Regions from separate parts of the Kitasatospora sp. CB02891 genome, predicted to be linked through region 2. Evidence: riboswitches for the same ligand, from Rfam matches in the RefSeq annotation. Region 2 holds a riboswitch; each other region holds the start of a gene.

Region 1 (5,576 bases), on a different contig from region 2:
CCATCGCCAGGCCGCGCCGGGCCGGACCGACCAGGTCGATCTTCATGATCACGGTGGTGGACCAGGTGAGACCCTGATTGACGCCGAGCAGCACGTTCGCCGCGACGATCCACCCCCAGGTCGGCCCCCAGGCCAGCATCGCCGGAATCGGCAGGGCGATCAGCCAGCCCGCGATCAGCACCGGCCTGCGCCCGTACCGGTCGGAGAGCGTGCCGGCGAAGAAGTTGGTGACCGCCTTGGTCGCGCCGAACGCCAGGATGTACGTCAGCGCACCCGTGTAGGCGGACAGGTGGAAGACCTGATCCGCGAGCAGCGGCAGGACCGTCCGCTCCTGGCCGAGCATGCCGCCGACCAGGGCGTTGACCGCCACCAGCAGGCCGAACTGTGCGAGGTTGGCGCGCAGCCCGAGTCGGATCGGCCGGCCCCCGGGCCGGCCGCCCGGGGTGGTGCGCGCCGCGGCGCTCGGCGTGGCTGCCGGGGGCGGCAGTGGGGGCTGGGCCTGGACGGACATGGGGGACTCCCGGGTGGTACGTGGGACGTGGTGCGTGGAGCGGTGCTCCGCGGGCGTCGATCGAGCGGGGGCACATCGGCGATCATATTCCAATCTTTTATGGATTAGTGGATGCAGGGATGGTCGCCGGCCGTGCAGGCAGTCCCCGAACCGCCGGCAGGGCGAGCAGGACGAGGCCGGCCGGCAGTGCCAGCGCGGTCATGCCGAACAGCGCCCGGTGCACGCCGATCCCGTCGGAGAGCGGGCCTGCGAGCACCAGGCCGAGCGGCATCAGCGCCTCCGCGGTCAGGTGGTCGTAGGAGCTGACCCGGGACAGCATCTGCTCGGGTATGTGCACCTGGAGTGACGTCTCCCACAGCACGAAGAACAGGGAGACGCCGACTCCGGTGCACGCCTCCAGCAGAGCGATCACCACGACCGGAGCGCCGGATCCGATGATCAGCGCCTGACAGGAGGCAACCACCATCGCGACGGCCGCCACCGCCATCGGACGGGCCGGTTTGAGGCGGTAGGCACACACGTCGCCGACGATCGCACCGAGGCCGAAGGCGGTGACCACCGCGGCCCAGGCACCGGCCCCGCCCCACTCGCGATCCGCCAGCACCGGACCGAGCACGAACACCGAGGGCAGCACCACCACGTGGTAGACCGCGATCACGAGCATGCTCGACCACACCCAGGACCGCTGACGCACCTGCTGCCAGCCGACCCGGAGTTCGGCCAGGAACCCGAGTCGCTCGGCCCGCTCCGCGACGGCCCTCCCGCCCACCGCGCCGAGCCTCGCCAGCACTGCGGCACTGGCGGCGAAGCTCGCGGCGTCCGCCAGCAGGGCGCCGCCGGGGCCCGCGACGGCAACCAGCGCGCCGGCCAGCACCGGGCCGACCACCAGCCCCGCCGAGTGGACGAACCCGCGCAGCGCATTGGCCTCGCCCAGCCGTTCACTGGGCACCAGCAGCGGCAGCAGCCCCGTGGAGGCGGGCAGGAAGAAAGCGTCCGCCACACCGAACACCACCATCAGCGCCGCCAGCACCCCGACCCGGGCCGTCCCGGTGAGCAACAGCACTGCAACAGCCGTCTGGACCACGCACCGCACCAGATCGGAGACCAGCATGATCCGCTGTCTCGGTATCCGGTCCGCCCACACGCCGCCGGCCAGCGTGAACACCAGCATCGGCAGCAAGCCCGCCGCCGCCACCAGGCCGACATCGGCAGCTGACCCGCCGATCGACAGCACCGCGAACGGCAGCGCCACGAACGACACCCTGTCCCCCAGTACGGACAGCGACTGGGCGACGAACAGACGGGCGAACTGGCGCTCCACCCGGAGCACTTCGGGAATCAGCGCAGCCACGGGCACCTCCACAGCGGGTCGGGGAACAGCGATCACCGTGATGGTAGGGAGCCCCCGAACGGGCTGTCGCATGATTTATCCGCAAGGTCGGCAATGCCCTGGTTCACCTCAACTGCCATGTTTCTCAGGCAAGTTGACGTTCAGCCAAATTCATCGACCGGAGCCCGGACGCCCGCCTTCCCCTCCACCCGATCTCCAATCCCACCGATCGGTCAGACTTTCGCATCCGATCACCCCACCCCCTACCGCCCGATCACCCACCCCTCGACCACCCATCCCCTGACCGCCCGATCAGACCGCTCCCCGACCACCCATCCCCCGACCACCAGATCAGACCGCTCCCCCGCCTCCGAACTCCCGCCAACCGGTCGCCCACGCACGGCCGCCACGCCTCCCCGCCCGCGCCCGGGCACTCCGCGTCCGAACCCGGCCGGACCGGCGTGACTCGCCCGTGATGCCGGCGCGATGAGCTTGTGATTGCTCCGTTCGAGTGAATAGGCTCGGTCCGGCCCGCACCGCCGGGCCCCGCACGCGGCAACGCCGAACCCTGCCCGCCGCGTTGCCGGGTCGATCACCACAACCCTGGGCGGGGACGGGGGAACCAGGTACGTCGCCGTCCCCCACGGCTAGGGGTGAAGTCGCCCGAACCGGCTCCGACCGGCAGACGGCGGCCGGGCCTCCCTCCGGGTCCGAACCCGACAGCTCACCTCGCAGGCGTGCGGAGAGGATCGAGCATGCTCTTCACGGGTTCCGGGCGTCACCGCAAGCAGAGCCAGGCGGAGAAAGCCGCCGAGCGGGCCATCGCCGCGGCCGGCGTCGTCGGTGTCGGCATCGCACTGCCACTGCTCACCGCGACGGGTGCACAGGCCGCGCCCAGCGCGGTCTGGGACCGGGTCGCCGACTGCGAGAGCGGCGGCAACTGGAGTCTCGACTCGGGCGACGGCATGTACGGCGGTCTCCAGATCACCGCCCAGCGCTGGGTCGACTACGGCGGCACTCAGTACGCCCAGCTGCCCAACGGCGCCACCCGCAGCCAGCAGATCGCGGTCGCCGAACGCATCCTGGCCACCGAGGGCCCGCAGCCGTGGGCCTCGTGCGCCGACTCGTCGGACCTGCGCGTGGCCAGCGCCCCCGGCGTGGTGGACACCAACGACTCGGCGGACGAGTCGGGTGCGCTGCGCGGTGCCCGCGGCGCGGCAGCCGCCAACACCGCCTCGGACGGCACCGTCGCCGCCCCGAACGCCGCCCCGATCTTCTCCGGCCTGCCCGGCTACGACCCGGTGTCCCACGTGTACTGGTACCAGAAGAACGGCGGCTGGTTCTGGACCAGCCACCAGAGCCTGTACGAGCGCTACATGCAGCTGACGCACCCGCAGCCGCCGACCGCTGCACCGTCCCCGACCACCACTCCGGACGCGCAGGTCCCGACCACTCCGGCCACCCCGGTCGTCCCGGCACCGCCGACCGACCCGAGCACCGCCCCGAGCCCGAACCCCACCACGCCCTCCGACGGCAAGAACGGCAACGGAAGCGAGCACGGGAACGGGAACGGCACGGAGAACGGCAACAGCAACAACGGCACGGGCAACGGCCAGGGGCAGGACCAGGGCCAGGGCGAGACCGGAGGCGGAAACGGAACCGGCGGCAACCAGTCGCCCGCACCGACCACCTCGCCGACCGCCCCGAACACCGACCCGAGCCAGGCGGTCGGCACGCAGCAGCCGAGCACGTCCACGCCGCCCACCAGCAGCCCGTCGGCCGCCGACACCCCGGCGGCCGGCACCCCGGCCGCCCAGCCGTACACCGTCGGCCCGGGTGACACGCTGGCGAAGATCGCCCGCACCCACGAGCTGGACGGCGGCTGGACCGAGCTCTACAACGCCAACAAGCAGGTGCTGGGCGAGAACCCGGACCTGATCCGGCCGGGCCAGGTGCTGAACCTGGGCTGAGGACTGCCCGGCCGGGCCGCCGTCACTTCGGGGCGGCGGCCCGGCGCGGTGCAGGCCACCGCGGTGCAGGCCGCCGCGGTGCTCCCCCGACGGAATCCCTGACGAGGCCGTCGCCCGTCCCCGGTGCCCACCCACTCCCGCTCAGGCGATCACTCCGGCGGCGCGCAGCAGCCAGCGGTTGGCGGCGCCGACCAGTCCGGCGCGGTCCAGAACCCCGATCACCTTCTGGGCCATCTCGATCTTGGTGCTGCGCCAGTGGGGGTTGGCCCGGGCGACGGCCCTGCCGACCTTCGGGTCGAGGCCGACGGCGGCGTAGACCCGGGGGTGGATCAGCGCGGTGGTGGCGAAGTAGATGACCACTCCGAGGAACAGCTGCTCCCACCGGCGCTGCAGGAACCCGAGCCGCTTGCGGACGAGTTCCTCGCGGGCGTAGCTGATGTGTCGGGCCTCCTCGATGACGTGGATCCGGGAGACCTGCCGGGTGAGCGGCTGGAGGCTGTCGTCGTTCATCATTTCGCGCTGGAACGCGTCCAGGATCTCTTCGACGTACATGGTGCCGCCGAAGGTCTGGCTGTGGGTGGAGATCGCCTTGAACAGCCGGCCGAGGTTGTGGGCGACGAATCCGGCGCCGTACGCGGGGGCGCCCATCTTTTCGATCATGCGGGCGAACATGATCGAGTGCCGGCATTCGTCGGCGATCTCGGTGAGCGCGTACTGGACGTGGTTGCTGGTGGGGTCCCGGTCGAAGGCGTGCCGCAGCAGCATCTGCATGAGGATCTCCTCGAACCAGATGCCGACGCTGGCGACCGAGGCGACCTCGTGCTTGGAGAGTTCGATGCGCTCGCCCTCGGTCATCCGCTCCCACAGGTCGGTGCCGTAGAGGGAGAGGTGGCGGGGCGGGCAGTAGTAGGCGCCGGGGACGGGGTCGGCGTCCCAGTCGACGTCCTTGAGCGGGTTGAACGAGAGCTTCGCGGAGGAGGCGAGCAGGCGTTCGGCGGTGCGTTCCCGGTCCGGGGCGGTGCGCTCGCGGTCGGGGGCGCCGGGGGTGACGGCGGGCTGGGGCGGCATGCCGGCTCCTTCGCGGTGGGGCGGAGTCGAGGGTGGGATGGTGCCACTGCCGCGAAGGTAGAAGTTATTAGACTGTCCGTCAATACACTGCGCACAAGGAGGCGCAGACCGTCGGCCCGAGGGTCCGTCAGCCCCGCCAGCCGACCGGATCCGCCCATGCCGCCAGCACCCGTCCGCTGACGAAGCGCCGCGGCGTGCCGTCCACGGGGTCGGTGAACTCCAGCGAGCGCGCCAGCAGTTGGAGCGGGCGCCGGTAGTCCTCCGAGTCCTGTTCGGGCAGCAGCGCGGGGTAGATCGGGTCGCCGAGGATCGGCAGGCCCAGCCCGTTCATGTGCACCCGCAGCTGGTGGGTCCGGCCGGTGCGCGGGGCGAGCCGGTAGCGGCCGAGGCCGTCGCGGGCCTCCAGCAGCTCGACCCGGCTCTCCGCGTTGGGCTCGCCCGGGACTTCGTAGGCGTCCAGTCGGCCGTGGTCCTTGACCAGTCGGTTGCGCACCGTGGTCGGCAGGGTCACCGCCGGGTCGTGCGCGGCGATCGCCTCGTACGTCTTGACGGCCTCCCGCCGTTCGAACAGTCCCTGGTAGGCGCCCCGGCGGGCGGGGTCGGCGACGAACAGCACCACGCCCGCGGTGAGGCGGTCCAGGCGGTGCGCGGGGCTGAGCCGGGGCAGGTCGAGGTCGCGGCGCAGCCTGGCGAGCGC
Region 2 (5,576 bases):
ACCCGGTGACGGTGTGCGGGTGTTCGGAGTTCTGCCAGACGAAGATGCCGTCCTCCAGGTTGTTGTGCGCCAGGCAGTTCTCGAACGTCCACACCCCCTCGCTGTTCTCCGGCCACTCGTACCCGGACGCACCGGTGGCGCCCTGCACGCCGACGGCCACGCAGTCCCGGGCCGTGGAACCGGTGCCCGCTCCGAGGCTGAAGCCGGTCAGCCGGTAGCCGCGCGGGTTGGGCTCGTACACGGTGCGGGAGGCGACGCACCCCAGGTAGGCGATGTCGTCGGACGGGATCTGCGGGGTGCGGGTGTCGGTGGGGCCGTCCCACCAGTACGCGTCCTCCCAGGTCTGGTGGGAGATGCAGCCGCGGAAGGTGATGCCGTGGCTGTTGTGCGGCACGAACGCGTGGCTGCCGGCGTCGCGGACCACGACGCCCTCGACCACGGTGCCGCGCGAGGTGTCCAGCAGCATGTGGAAGTGCAGCCCGTACCGGCCGAGCACCGGCTCGGTGACGGGCTGCCCGTTCCAGCTCTCCTTCCCGGCGGCGCGCGGTCCGACCCGGCGCAGCGCGGCGTGCCGGAGGTCGGCCGGACGGCTGGACGTCAGGTGGACGTGCGCCCGGCCCTGTTCGGTGCCTTCGACCCGGACGTTGCGGGTCAGGTTGAGCACCTCCGCGCCGAACACCGCACCGCCGCCGGCGCTCACCCGCGGGTGGGCGTGCTGGAGCGGCGCGGTGAGGGTGACGGTCCGGCCGTCGACCCGTTGGACCGTCACCAGGTCGTAGGAGGTGGAGAAGTCCGCGGCGTCGGGCGGGGCAGTCGGGGTGACGGCGAGTTCGTCGCCCGCCTGCCAGCCCTCGGGGTCCGCGGCCAGTCGCACCGTGGTGTCGCCGGCCTTCAACTCGGCGGCGGCGCGCACCCAGGCGGTGCGGGGTGCGCCGTCCAGCCGGAGGTAGCCGCTGCCGGTGACCCACAGGCCGGTGTCGGTGTCGACGACGGTCATGCCGCCGCCCTGGAAGCGGTGTTCGTCGATGTCGGGGAAGCGCAGGATGTGGGTGTGCGCCGGGTCGGGCGTGAGGGCCAGGACGCCACGGACTTCGACGTTGCCCCCGCTCTCCAGCGTCAGCGAGCGGTCCTTGGCGAACACCAGCGAGCCGCCGGCGTCGATCAGCAGCGAGCCGACCCGGGCGTCGGCGTCCAGCACCACCTTGTCGGTGATCCGCACGGCACTCCCCGGCCCGGGCGCCCTGCCGCCCCACCCCTTGGCGTCCGACCACTTCCGTCCGCTCTCGTCCAGCGCCGCCGGGGCCGCCGTCGGCGGCGGGCCCGCCGCCGTCACCGCCGCCCCGGCCAGCGACTGCCGCAGCGCCGCTCCCCCGCCGACCGCCGTCACCGTCCCGACGGCCAGCCAGGTCAGCATCCGCCGCCGCCCCAGCAGCGGCCGCCGGTGCCGCCCGTTCTCCCACTGCTCCACGATGGCCGCCTCCCGAACACCCGCAGGGACTCCGAATCGTCGGGGGCAGCATAGGCGGCGGGCCGGACGGATATCGGCGACTTCGGGGACGGTTAAGCATTCTGACGTATCGTCATTCGTCAGTTCGACAGAAATGTCAGCGGACGGAATTTCACCACCCGTTGCCGACAGTCGGACAGAACGGTTCAAACCACCCGGCCGAGGCGATCGCAAATGCCCCCAAGATGAACAATTGCTCACGAAGCGGCATACCATCCCAAATCGGACACAAGATCACCAATTCCCTGACGGCGCAGCAGTTCTCGGAGCGCGCAGCGGATTTCGCCGGGAATCCCTTGATCGTTTTTTCGGGAGCAGCGGCAGCCGTCACGGAAATTTGCTAATCGTCCTTAAATCCGCTTAATCTCCTGCCCACGTTCGTGGACACACGGACCCAGCTCACCCGGAACGCCGAGTCCTGCCGCCGGGTGTGCCGGCTCATGCGAAACGCACCGCGGCAGGGGCGGGGGAACCAGGTAAGTCGCCCTGGGGCGGTCCTGACGGACCGGTCCGGGGCTAGGGGTGAAGCCGGGCGCACCGAGAGGTGCGCGCGGCCGGGCAACTCCAGCCCGAATCCGACAGCTCACCTCGCAGGCGTGGGAGAGGAACGCATCTTCATGCTGCCCGTCAGCGCCAAGCGCGCCCGCCGTCTGATCGCCACCACCGGTGTCGTGGGCATCGGCCTCACCGTCCCCGGCCTCGCGGCCGGCACCGCCTCCGCCGCGTCGGTGGCCACCTGGGACAAGGTCGCCCAGTGCGAGTCCAGCGGCAACTGGTCCATCAACACCGGCAACGGCTTCTACGGCGGCCTCCAGTTCACCGCCTCCACCTGGGCCGCCTTCGGCGGCACCGCGTTCGCCCCGCGCGCCGACCTGGCCACCAAGGACCAGCAGATCGCCGTCGCCGAGAAGGTGCTGGCCTCGCAGGGCCCCGGCGCCTGGCCGGTGTGCTCGGTCCAGGCCGGTCTGACCAAGGGCGGCGGCGCCCCGCAGGTCGACACCTCCGCGGGCTCCACCGCCGCCAAGCCGTCGCAGGACACCGCGCCGAAGCCGGCCCAGCCGCAGGTCCAGCAGGCCCCGAAGCAGACCCAGCCCCAGCAGCAGCGCCAGCAGGCCCAGCCGCAGGCCCAGCAGGCTCCCCAGGCCTCCGGCAGCTACACCGTGGTGGCGGGCGACTGGCTGTCCGCCATCGCCCAGCGCCAGAACGTCGAGGGCGGCTGGGAGAAGCTGTACGAGCTGAACCGCTCCGTCCTGGCCGAGGGCCCGGACATGATCTACCCGGGTCAGCAGCTGGCGCTCGGCAACGTCGCCGTCGCCCAGGCCCCGGCCAAGCAGTCCGCGCCGGCCGGCAAGTCCTCGTCCAACGGCTCGAACCGGAAGACCGACGCCCCGGCGCCGAGCACCCCGGCCCCGGCCAAGCCGAGCACCCCCGCGAAGCCCGCCGCCACCACCACGACCACCGCCACCACCACCGCCGCCGTCAAGGCGACCGGGTCGAAGGCCGCGGCGATCGACTTCGCGCTGTCCAAGGTCGGCCAGCCGTACATCTACGGCGGCACCGGCAACGGCGGCTGGGACTGCTCGGGCCTGACCCAGGCGGCGTTCCGCCAGGCCGGCATCAGCCTGCCGCGCGTCGCCGCGGACCAGGCCGACTACTCGACCCGGGTCTCGCTGAACAGCCTGCAGCCGGGCGACCTGCTGTTCTGGTCGAACAACGGCGCCAACTCGGGCGTCTACCACGTGGCGATCTACATCGGCGACGGCAAGTACGTCGAGGCCGCCAACCCGAAGTCCGGTGTGCGGACCGAGACCATCGCCAACTGGGCGCCGGACTTCGCCGGTCGGGTCTGACACCCGGAAGCCCCCGCCGCACGCACCGCACGGTGAACGCCGCTGCCCTCGGAGACCCTGGTCGGCTCCGGGGGCAGCGGCCTGTTCTCGGCCGGAAGCGGTGCCGAGACCGGGGAGCGGTGCGATGGCGAAGGTGACGATCACGCTGGAGGCGGACCTCGCGCTGGAGGTGATGATGCGCCTCGGGGTGAGCAGCCCGCAGGACGCGGTGGAGCTGCTGGTGCGCGACTGCCTGTCCACCGGTCGGCGCACCCGGGCGCGGACCGGCGGCAGCCGGGACGGCGAGCGGTTCGCCGGCCCGGCGCCGTCCGTCGAGGAGGGCTGAGCGACCCGGCGGGCGGGGCCGGTCGGCAACCCGTCAAATCCTGTTACTGTCAAGGAACTTACCGTCTAGTAAGTTCGCGGCCGAGTCCCTACCCTGGGCGGACCCCCACCCACCCAAGGGAGTTCGCCGATGGCACACCCCCTCGCCCGGGCCGCCCGCGCCGAGCATCTGCGCGACCGTGCGCCCGTCGAAGTCCTGCGCTCCGACGGCCGGGTCGTCGAAGCCCGCACCCCGCACCTGGTGCCGCCGCCGGACGCCGGCAGCCTCGCCGACCTGCCGTTCCGCAACGCCGAGCAGGCGCCGGACGCCGAGGTGCTGACCAGGCGCCGGCCGGACGGCGGCTGGCAGCAGGTGACGGCCCGGCAGTTCGCCGAGCAGGTGGCGGCGACCGCCCGCGGGCTGATCGCCGCCGGGGTCCGGGCCGGCGGGCGGATCGTCCTGATGTCGCGCACCCGCTACGAGTGGACGCTGCTGGACTTCGCGGCCTGGGCGGCCGGCGCGTCCGTGGTGCCGGTGTACCCGACCTCCGCGATCGAGCAGGCCGAGTGGATCCTCCGCGACTCCGGCGCGGTGCTGGCGGTCGCGGAGGACGCCGGCACCGCCGAGGTGCTGACGGTGGCGATCGCCCGCACCGGCGGCACGGTGCCGCTGTGGCGGCTGGACGAGGACGCCGTCGCCGCCCTCGGCGAGCTCGGCAGGACCGTCCCCGCCGGGGAGGTGGAGCGGCGCAGGAAGGGGCTCGGCCCGGACAGCGAGGCCACCCTGATCTACACCTCCGGCACCACCGGACGCCCCAAGGGCTGCCTGCTCACCCACGCCAACTTCCTCACCGAGGCGGCGAACTGCCACGCCCTGCTGGAGCCGGTGTTCACCGCCGCCACCGGCGAGACGCCGTCCACCCTGCTGTTCCTGCCGCTGGCCCACGTGCTGGGCCGGATGATCCAGGTGACCTGCGTCTTCGGCCGGATCCGGTTCGGCCACAGCCCGTCCCTGAAGCCCGACGAGCTCCGGCCCGACCTGGCCGCGTTCGGCGCGACCTTCCTGGTCGGCGTGCCCTATCTGTTCGAGAAGATCCACCAGTTGGGCCGGGCCGAGGCGCAGGCGAAGGGCGCGGTGCGGGTCTTCGACCGGGCGGCGGAGGTCGCGGTGCGCCACGCCCGCGCCGAACTGGCCGCGCTGGCCGGCGAGGGCGGCCCCGTGCCGCTGTCGCTGCGCCTCGCGCACCGCCTGTACGACGCGCTGGTGTACCGCCGGGTGCGGCAGGCGATGGGCGGCCGGATCCGGTACGCGATCAGCGGCGGCTCCTCGATCGACCCGGAGCTGCTGCTGTTCTTCGCCGGCGCGGGCGTGCTGGTGTACGAGGGCTACGGGCTGACCGAGACCACCGGCCCGTCCACCGTGAACCCGCCGCTGCGGCCCCGCCCGGGCACCGTCGGCCCGCCGGTGCCCGGCAGTGCGGTGCGGATCGCCGAGGACGGCGAGGTGTTCCTGAGCGGCGGCCAGGTCTTCGACGGCTACTACGAGTTGGGGGCGGAGCCGGCCGAGCGGGAGCAGTGGTTCGCCACCGGCGACCTGGGGCGACTCGACGAGGACGGCTACCTGACCGTCACCGGCCGCAAGAAGGAGATCCTGGTGACCTCCGGCGGCAAGAACGTCTCCCCCGGCCCGCTGGAGGACCGGCTGCGCGCCCACCCGCTGATCAGCCAGGCGCTGGTGGTCGGCAACGGCCGCCCGTACGTGGGCGCGCTGCTCACCCTGGACCCGGAGGCGGTGGAGCAGTTCCTGCGGCAGCAGCCGCCGACGCCCACCGCGAGGACCGTGGACGTGAGCAGCGCCGTCCCGGCCCACCCCGCCGTGCTGGCCTCGCTCGCCGAAGCGGTGCAGGCCGTCAACT
Region 3 (5,576 bases), on a different contig from region 2:
CCCGCACGTGTTCGGCGACGTCAGTGTCGAGGACTCCGCCGAGACGGAGGCCAACTGGGAGCAGCTGAAGGCCGCCGAGAAGCAGCGCGAATCGGTGCTGGACGGCGTGCCGGCCGGCCTGCCCGCGCTGGCCTACGCGGCGAAGCTGGTCTCCCGGGTGCGCCGCGCGCGGTTCACCGGGGTGCCGGACGCGCCGTACGAGCTGCCCGCCGAACTCACCGCCGAGTCGGCCGGCGACCTGCTGCTGGCGATCGCCCAGCGCGGCTACGACCACGGCGTGGACGTGGACGCGGCCCTGCGGGCCGCGGCCCGGCGCTACCGCCGGGCGGTGCGGACCGCGGAGGGCCTGCCCGAGACGGACTGACGGAGGTCAGCCGGCCAGCGGGACGTCCGTGACCGGGCGGCGCTGCGCCGGGACGACCTCGCCGATCGCCTCGCCGACCAGGGCCAGCACCTCGGCCAGCGGGGCGAGGTGGCCGGGCAGCTCGACCAGCTGGACGACCCGCTCGCCGTCCGGGCCGGCGACGGCGAACAGGTCGATCGGCCCGAGGTGCTTGGCGGCGGTGTCGACCAGCGCGGCGATGTCGGCGGGGTGGTGGACGTCACCGGAGACCCCGACCACGGGGCAGCCGGGACGGTCGAGTTCGGCCGCCAGGTCCTCCGCGACGCCGGGGCGGAGATCGGCGATGAGCAGGCCGGCGGCTCCGGCGGCGGAGAACCGGCGGGCCAGGTCGCCCCCCTCGCCCCCGTCGAGCACCGCGATGACGACCACTGCACCGGCTACTCGCATGGCCTGCTCCCCTTTCAGAGCGAAACCGGGGCGGTCCGCACGCCGCCCACTGTGCTTCATCGGAGGATCGTAGGCTCGCCCCGACGCTCCGCAACAGGGATTACCCGCCAGGTGACCAGACTCACGCGACGGCGGTTCCAGATACGGTCAAGACATGCCAGATCAGCCCCACGCCGCCCACCCGCAACTCTTCACCTGGGAGTTCGCGGCCGACCCCTATCCGGCGTACGCCTGGCTGCGGGAGCACTCCCCGGTGCACCGCACCACCCTGCCCAGCGGAGTGGAGGCGTGGCTGGTCACCCGGTACGCGGACGCCCGGCAGGCGCTGGCCGACTCCCGGCTCTCCAAGAACCCGGCGCACCACAGCGAGCAGGCGCACCGCACCGGCCGGGTGGGCATCCCGGGCGAGCGGCAGGCCGACCTGATGACCCACCTGCTGAACATCGACCCGCCGGACCACACCCGGCTGCGCCGCCTGGTGTCGAAGGCGTTCACGCCGCGCCGGGTCGCCGAGTTCGAACCGCGGGTGCAGCAGCTCACCGACCGGCTGATCGACTCCTTCGCGGAGCGCGGCGAGGCCGACCTGATCCACGAGTTCGCCTTCCCGCTGCCGATCTACGCGATCTGCGACCTGCTGGGCGTCCCCGCCGAGGACCAGGACGACCTGCGCGACTGGGCCGGCATGATGATCCGACACACGGGCGGCAAGCGCGGGGGAGTGGGCCGCGCGGTCAAGCAGATCCGCGGCTACCTGGCCGACCTGATCCACCGCAAGCGGGCCGACCTCGGCGACGACCTGATCTCCGGCCTGATCCGGGCCGGTGACCACGGCGAGCACCTGACCGAGAACGAGGCCGCAGCGATGGCCTTCATTCTGCTCTTCGCGGGGTTCGAAACCACCATCAATCTGGTCGGAAACGGACTTTTCGCCCTGCTTTGCAACCCCAGCCAGCGCACCCTGCTCCAGGACTCGCTGGCCCGCGGCGAGTCGGGCCTGCTGGAGACCGGCATCGAGGAACTGCTGCGCTACGACGGCCCGGTGGAGCTGGCGACCTGGCGGTTCGCCACCCGGCCGCTGGCCATCGGCGGGGTGGACGTCCCGGTGGGCGATCCGGTGCTGGTGGTGCTGGCCGCGGCGGACCGCGACCCGGCCCGGTTCTCCGACGAGAACACCCTGGACCTGGCCCGGACGGACAATCCGCACCTCGGTTTCGGGCACGGGATCCACTACTGCATCGGCGCGCCGCTCGCCCGGCTCGAAGGGCAGCGCGCGATAGGCACACTGCTGACACGGCTGCCGGACCTCCAGCTCGCCGCCGATCCGGCCGAACTCCGTTGGCGGGGCGGGCTGATCATGCGCGGGCTGCGGGAGCTCCCGGTCTCCTTCACGCCCCGCTGACCCCGGTTTCGACCGCGGCCGACCTGCTCCCGCGCGGGATGGCCAACTGCCGTGCCGGGGGCGCGCGGTGCGCCCCTGGAGGGGCGAATGCGGACATACATGGACGGTTTGTGCACGAGATGTGAAGGTCCGTAATTTCGGCGTGATACCGGTGATATGAGCTTGTGATTGCTCATCAGCTCTGCTTACTCTCCGATCTGCCCGCAGCCGTGGGCCCCGAACGCGGCACGCCGAGTCCTGTCCACCGCGCCCTCGGGACACCGACCAGGAATTCGGACAGGAGCGGGGGACCCAGGTGTGAACGCCGTAGCAGTTCCGACGGCTTGGGGTGAAGCCGCCCGGGAGCGGACGCAGTCGCGTCCCCGCTCCCCGGCGGCCGGGCCAGCCTCCCGGTCCGAACCCGACAGCTCACCTCGCAGGCGTGCGGAGAGGAAGTCCCATGCTGTTCACCGGTTCCGGCCGTCACCGCCGTAGTACCAAGGCCGAGAAGGTCGTCGCCGCCGCAGGCGTGGCGTCCGTGGGCCTGGCCCTGCCCCTGCTGTCCGCCACCGGAGCGGCCGCCGCGCCCGCCGACACCTGGGACCGCGTCGCCCAGTGCGAGAGCGGCGGCAACTGGGCCATCAACACCGGCAACGGGTACTACGGCGGCCTGCAGTTCTCCTCCTCCACCTGGCGCGCCTACGGCGGCAGCGAGTACGCGTCCCGCGCCGACCAGGCCTCCCGCTCCCAGCAGATCGCGGTGGCCGAGCGGGTGCTCGCCTCCCAGGGCCCCGGCGCCTGGCCGGTCTGCTCGGGCAAGGCCGGCCTGACCAAGGGCGGCAGCAGCAGCTCCCAGGACACCGCCTCCCGCTCGCAGCAGCGCCCGGCCACGCCGCAGCAGCAGCAGTCGACCAAGACGACCAAGACGCCGAAGTCCCAGCAGCAGACCCCGAAGGCGCAGCAGCCGCAGCAGGGCTACAAGTCCCCGAAGCCGGCCACCACCTCGCAGGCCGCCGGGAAGTACACCGTGCAGAGCGGTGACACGCTGTCCGGCATCGCCGTCGCGCGGAACCTGTCCGGCGGCTGGGAGCAGCTGTTCCAGGCGAACCGCGACGTGATCGGCGGCAACCCCGACCTGATCGTCCCCGGGCAGGTCCTCTCGATGTGACGCCGCGGAGCGTCGGCCGGCCGGGCTGACGCTCCGTCCGTTCCGGGCGCGCGCCGAGCAGTTCGCGCCGTCCGGAACGGCCCGGTGGCGGGCAAACAGGTGAACTACCAGTGAGTAGCCGGGCCACACGGTGAGACGGGGCCCGGCCGGGCGTGGCCGCAGGCATGTCTGCGGCTAGGCTCTGGGCGTAACGACCACACATCCGCTTCCGCTAGGAGATGCCTCGTGCCGTCCATTGATGTCGTCGTAGCCCGTGAGATCCTCGACTCCCGCGGCAACCCCACGGTCGAGGTCGAGGTCGGTCTCGACGACGGCAGCACCGGTCGCGCGGCTGTCCCGTCGGGCGCCTCCACCGGCGCCTTCGAGGCGCTGGAGCTCCGCGACGGCGACAAGAACCGCTACTTCGGCAAGGGCGTCGAGAAGGCCGTCCTCGCCGTCATCGAGCAGATCGGCCCAGAGCTGGTCGGCTACGACGCCACCGAGCAGCGCCTGATCGACCAGGCCATGCTCGACCTGGACGCCACCCCGGACAAGTCCTCGCTCGGCGCCAACGCCATCCTCGGCGTCTCGCTCGCCGTCGCGCACGCCGCGTCCGAGGCCAGCGACCTGCCGCTGTTCCGCTACCTGGGCGGCCCGAACGCCCACGTGCTGCCGGTCCCGATGATGAACATCCTCAACGGCGGCTCGCACGCGGACTCCAACGTCGACATCCAGGAGTTCATGATCGCCCCGATCGGCGCGGAGTCCTTCTCCGAGGCCGTCCGCTGGGGTGTCGAGGTCTACCACACCCTCAAGGGCGTGCTGAAGGAGCGCGGGCTCTCCACCGGCCTGGGCGACGAGGGCGGCTTCGCCCCGAACCTGGACTCCAACCGCGAGGCCCTCGACCTGATCACCGAGGCCATCAAGAAGGCCGGCTACACCCCGGGCAAGGACGTCGCGCTCGCCCTGGACGTCGCCGCCTCCGAGTTCTACAAGGACGGCGCCTACCAGTTCGAGGGCAAGGCCCTGTCGGCCGCCGAGCTGGTCGAGTACTACGCCGAGCTGGTCGCCGCCTACCCGCTGGTCTCCATCGAGGACCCGCTGGACGAGTCCGACTGGGACGGCTGGAAGGCCATCACCGACAAGCTGGGCGACAAGGTCCAGCTGGTCGGCGACGACCTGTTCGTCACCAACCCGGAGCGCCTGCGCCGGGGCATCGAGACCGGCACCGCCAACGCGCTGCTGGTGAAGGTCAACCAGATCGGCTCGCTCACCGAGACCCTGGACGCCGTCGAGCTGGCCCAGCGCAACGGCTACCGCTGCATGATGTCGCACCGCTCCGGCGAGACCGAGGACGTCACCATCGCCGACCTCGCCGTCGCCACCAACTGCGGCCAGATCAAGACCGGCGCCCCGGCCCGCTCCGAGCGCGTCGCCAAGTACAACCAGCTGCTGCGCATCGAGGAGATCCTCGACGACGCCGCGGAGTACGCGGGCCGCGGCGCGTTCCCGCGCTTCCGCCCTGCGGACAAGTGAGCACAGCAAGGGCTGATCCGCCACTGAGCTCGATGTGACCGGTGCCCCGGCCCCCACCGCGTAGGGTGGGCCGGGGCACCGGCATGCGCAGGAGGGGCGACCAGATGGCCAAGTGGAGGATCCCCGGACTGGCGGCGCGCCCGCGCTTCACCAGTCGGGCCACCGTGCTGGTGCTCGTGCTGTGCTCACTGGTGGCGATACTCGCCTACCCCGCCCGGCAGTACATCGCCCAGCGGGGTGAGATCGCCGATCAGCGGGCCAAGGCCGAACACGCCCGCCAGCAGGTCGACGAGCTGCGCCGGGCCAGGGCCCGCTGGCAGGACCCGGAGTACGTCAAGGCACAGGCCCGGGAACGGCTGCACTACGCGCTGCCGGGCGAGACCCCGTTCGTCTCGGTCGCCCCGCCGCCCGCGCCGGGCGACAAGCAGTCCGCCTCGGACGCCACCGGACACCCGAAGGCCGCCCGCCCCTGGTACTCCTCCTTCTGGGACTCGGTGGACGCCGCCGACACCGCACTCGCCGCACCGCCCGCCGTCCCCTGACGGCCCTGACGCCACGTCACCCCACCCGCCCCCATCCGACGAACAGACTGCTGATGAGCAACCAGAACCCTCCTGTTTCCGACCACGACGTCGCGGCCATCGCCGCCCAGCTCGGCCGGGTGCCGCGCGGGCTGCGCGCCGTCGCCCACCGCTGCCCGTGCGGCAACCCGGACGTGGTGGAGA

What was found. A riboswitch is a leader RNA that binds a small molecule or an ion and turns the genes downstream of it on or off. The one in region 2 is predicted to bind cyclic di-AMP.
Region 1: it holds a riboswitch for cyclic di-AMP, as region 2 does, so the genes downstream of both, CG736_RS33570 (transglycosylase family protein) here and CG736_RS38605 (transglycosylase family protein) in region 2, are expected to answer to the same signal.
Region 3: it holds a riboswitch for cyclic di-AMP, as region 2 does, so the genes downstream of both, CG736_RS26845 (transglycosylase family protein) here and CG736_RS38605 (transglycosylase family protein) in region 2, are expected to answer to the same signal.

Annotation. Positions count from the first base shown of each region.
Region 1 covers NZ_NNBO01000022.1:90,452-96,027, reverse strand. Annotated here, with positions in the region: gene CG736_RS33580 (MFS transporter) at 1-511, opposite strand, end outside; gene CG736_RS33575 (MFS transporter) at 609-1,862, opposite strand; cyclic di-AMP (ydaO/yuaA leader) riboswitch at 2,425-2,593, shown strand; gene CG736_RS33570 (transglycosylase family protein) at 2,597-3,811, shown strand; gene CG736_RS33565 (diiron oxygenase) at 3,953-4,879, opposite strand; gene CG736_RS33560 (pseudouridine synthase) at 5,007-5,576, opposite strand, start outside.
Region 2 covers NZ_NNBO01000006.1:10,057-15,632, forward strand. Annotated here, with positions in the region: gene CG736_RS15160 (hypothetical protein) at 1-1,468, opposite strand, end outside; cyclic di-AMP (ydaO/yuaA leader) riboswitch at 1,946-2,117, shown strand; gene CG736_RS38605 (transglycosylase family protein) at 2,104-3,357, shown strand; gene CG736_RS15170 (hypothetical protein) at 3,482-3,682, shown strand; gene CG736_RS15175 (long-chain fatty acid--CoA ligase) at 3,812-5,576, shown strand, end outside.
Region 3 covers NZ_NNBO01000014.1:21,801-27,376, forward strand. Annotated here, with positions in the region: gene CG736_RS26830 (MazG family protein) at 1-364, shown strand, start outside; gene CG736_RS26835 (SDR family NAD(P)-dependent oxidoreductase) at 371-790, opposite strand; gene CG736_RS26840 (cytochrome P450) at 945-2,189, shown strand; cyclic di-AMP (ydaO/yuaA leader) riboswitch at 2,442-2,625, shown strand; gene CG736_RS26845 (transglycosylase family protein) at 2,629-3,336, shown strand; gene eno (phosphopyruvate hydratase) at 3,562-4,851, shown strand; gene CG736_RS26855 (septum formation initiator family protein) at 4,956-5,393, shown strand; partial or broken gene CG736_RS26860 (DUF501 domain-containing protein) at 5,447-5,576, shown strand, end outside.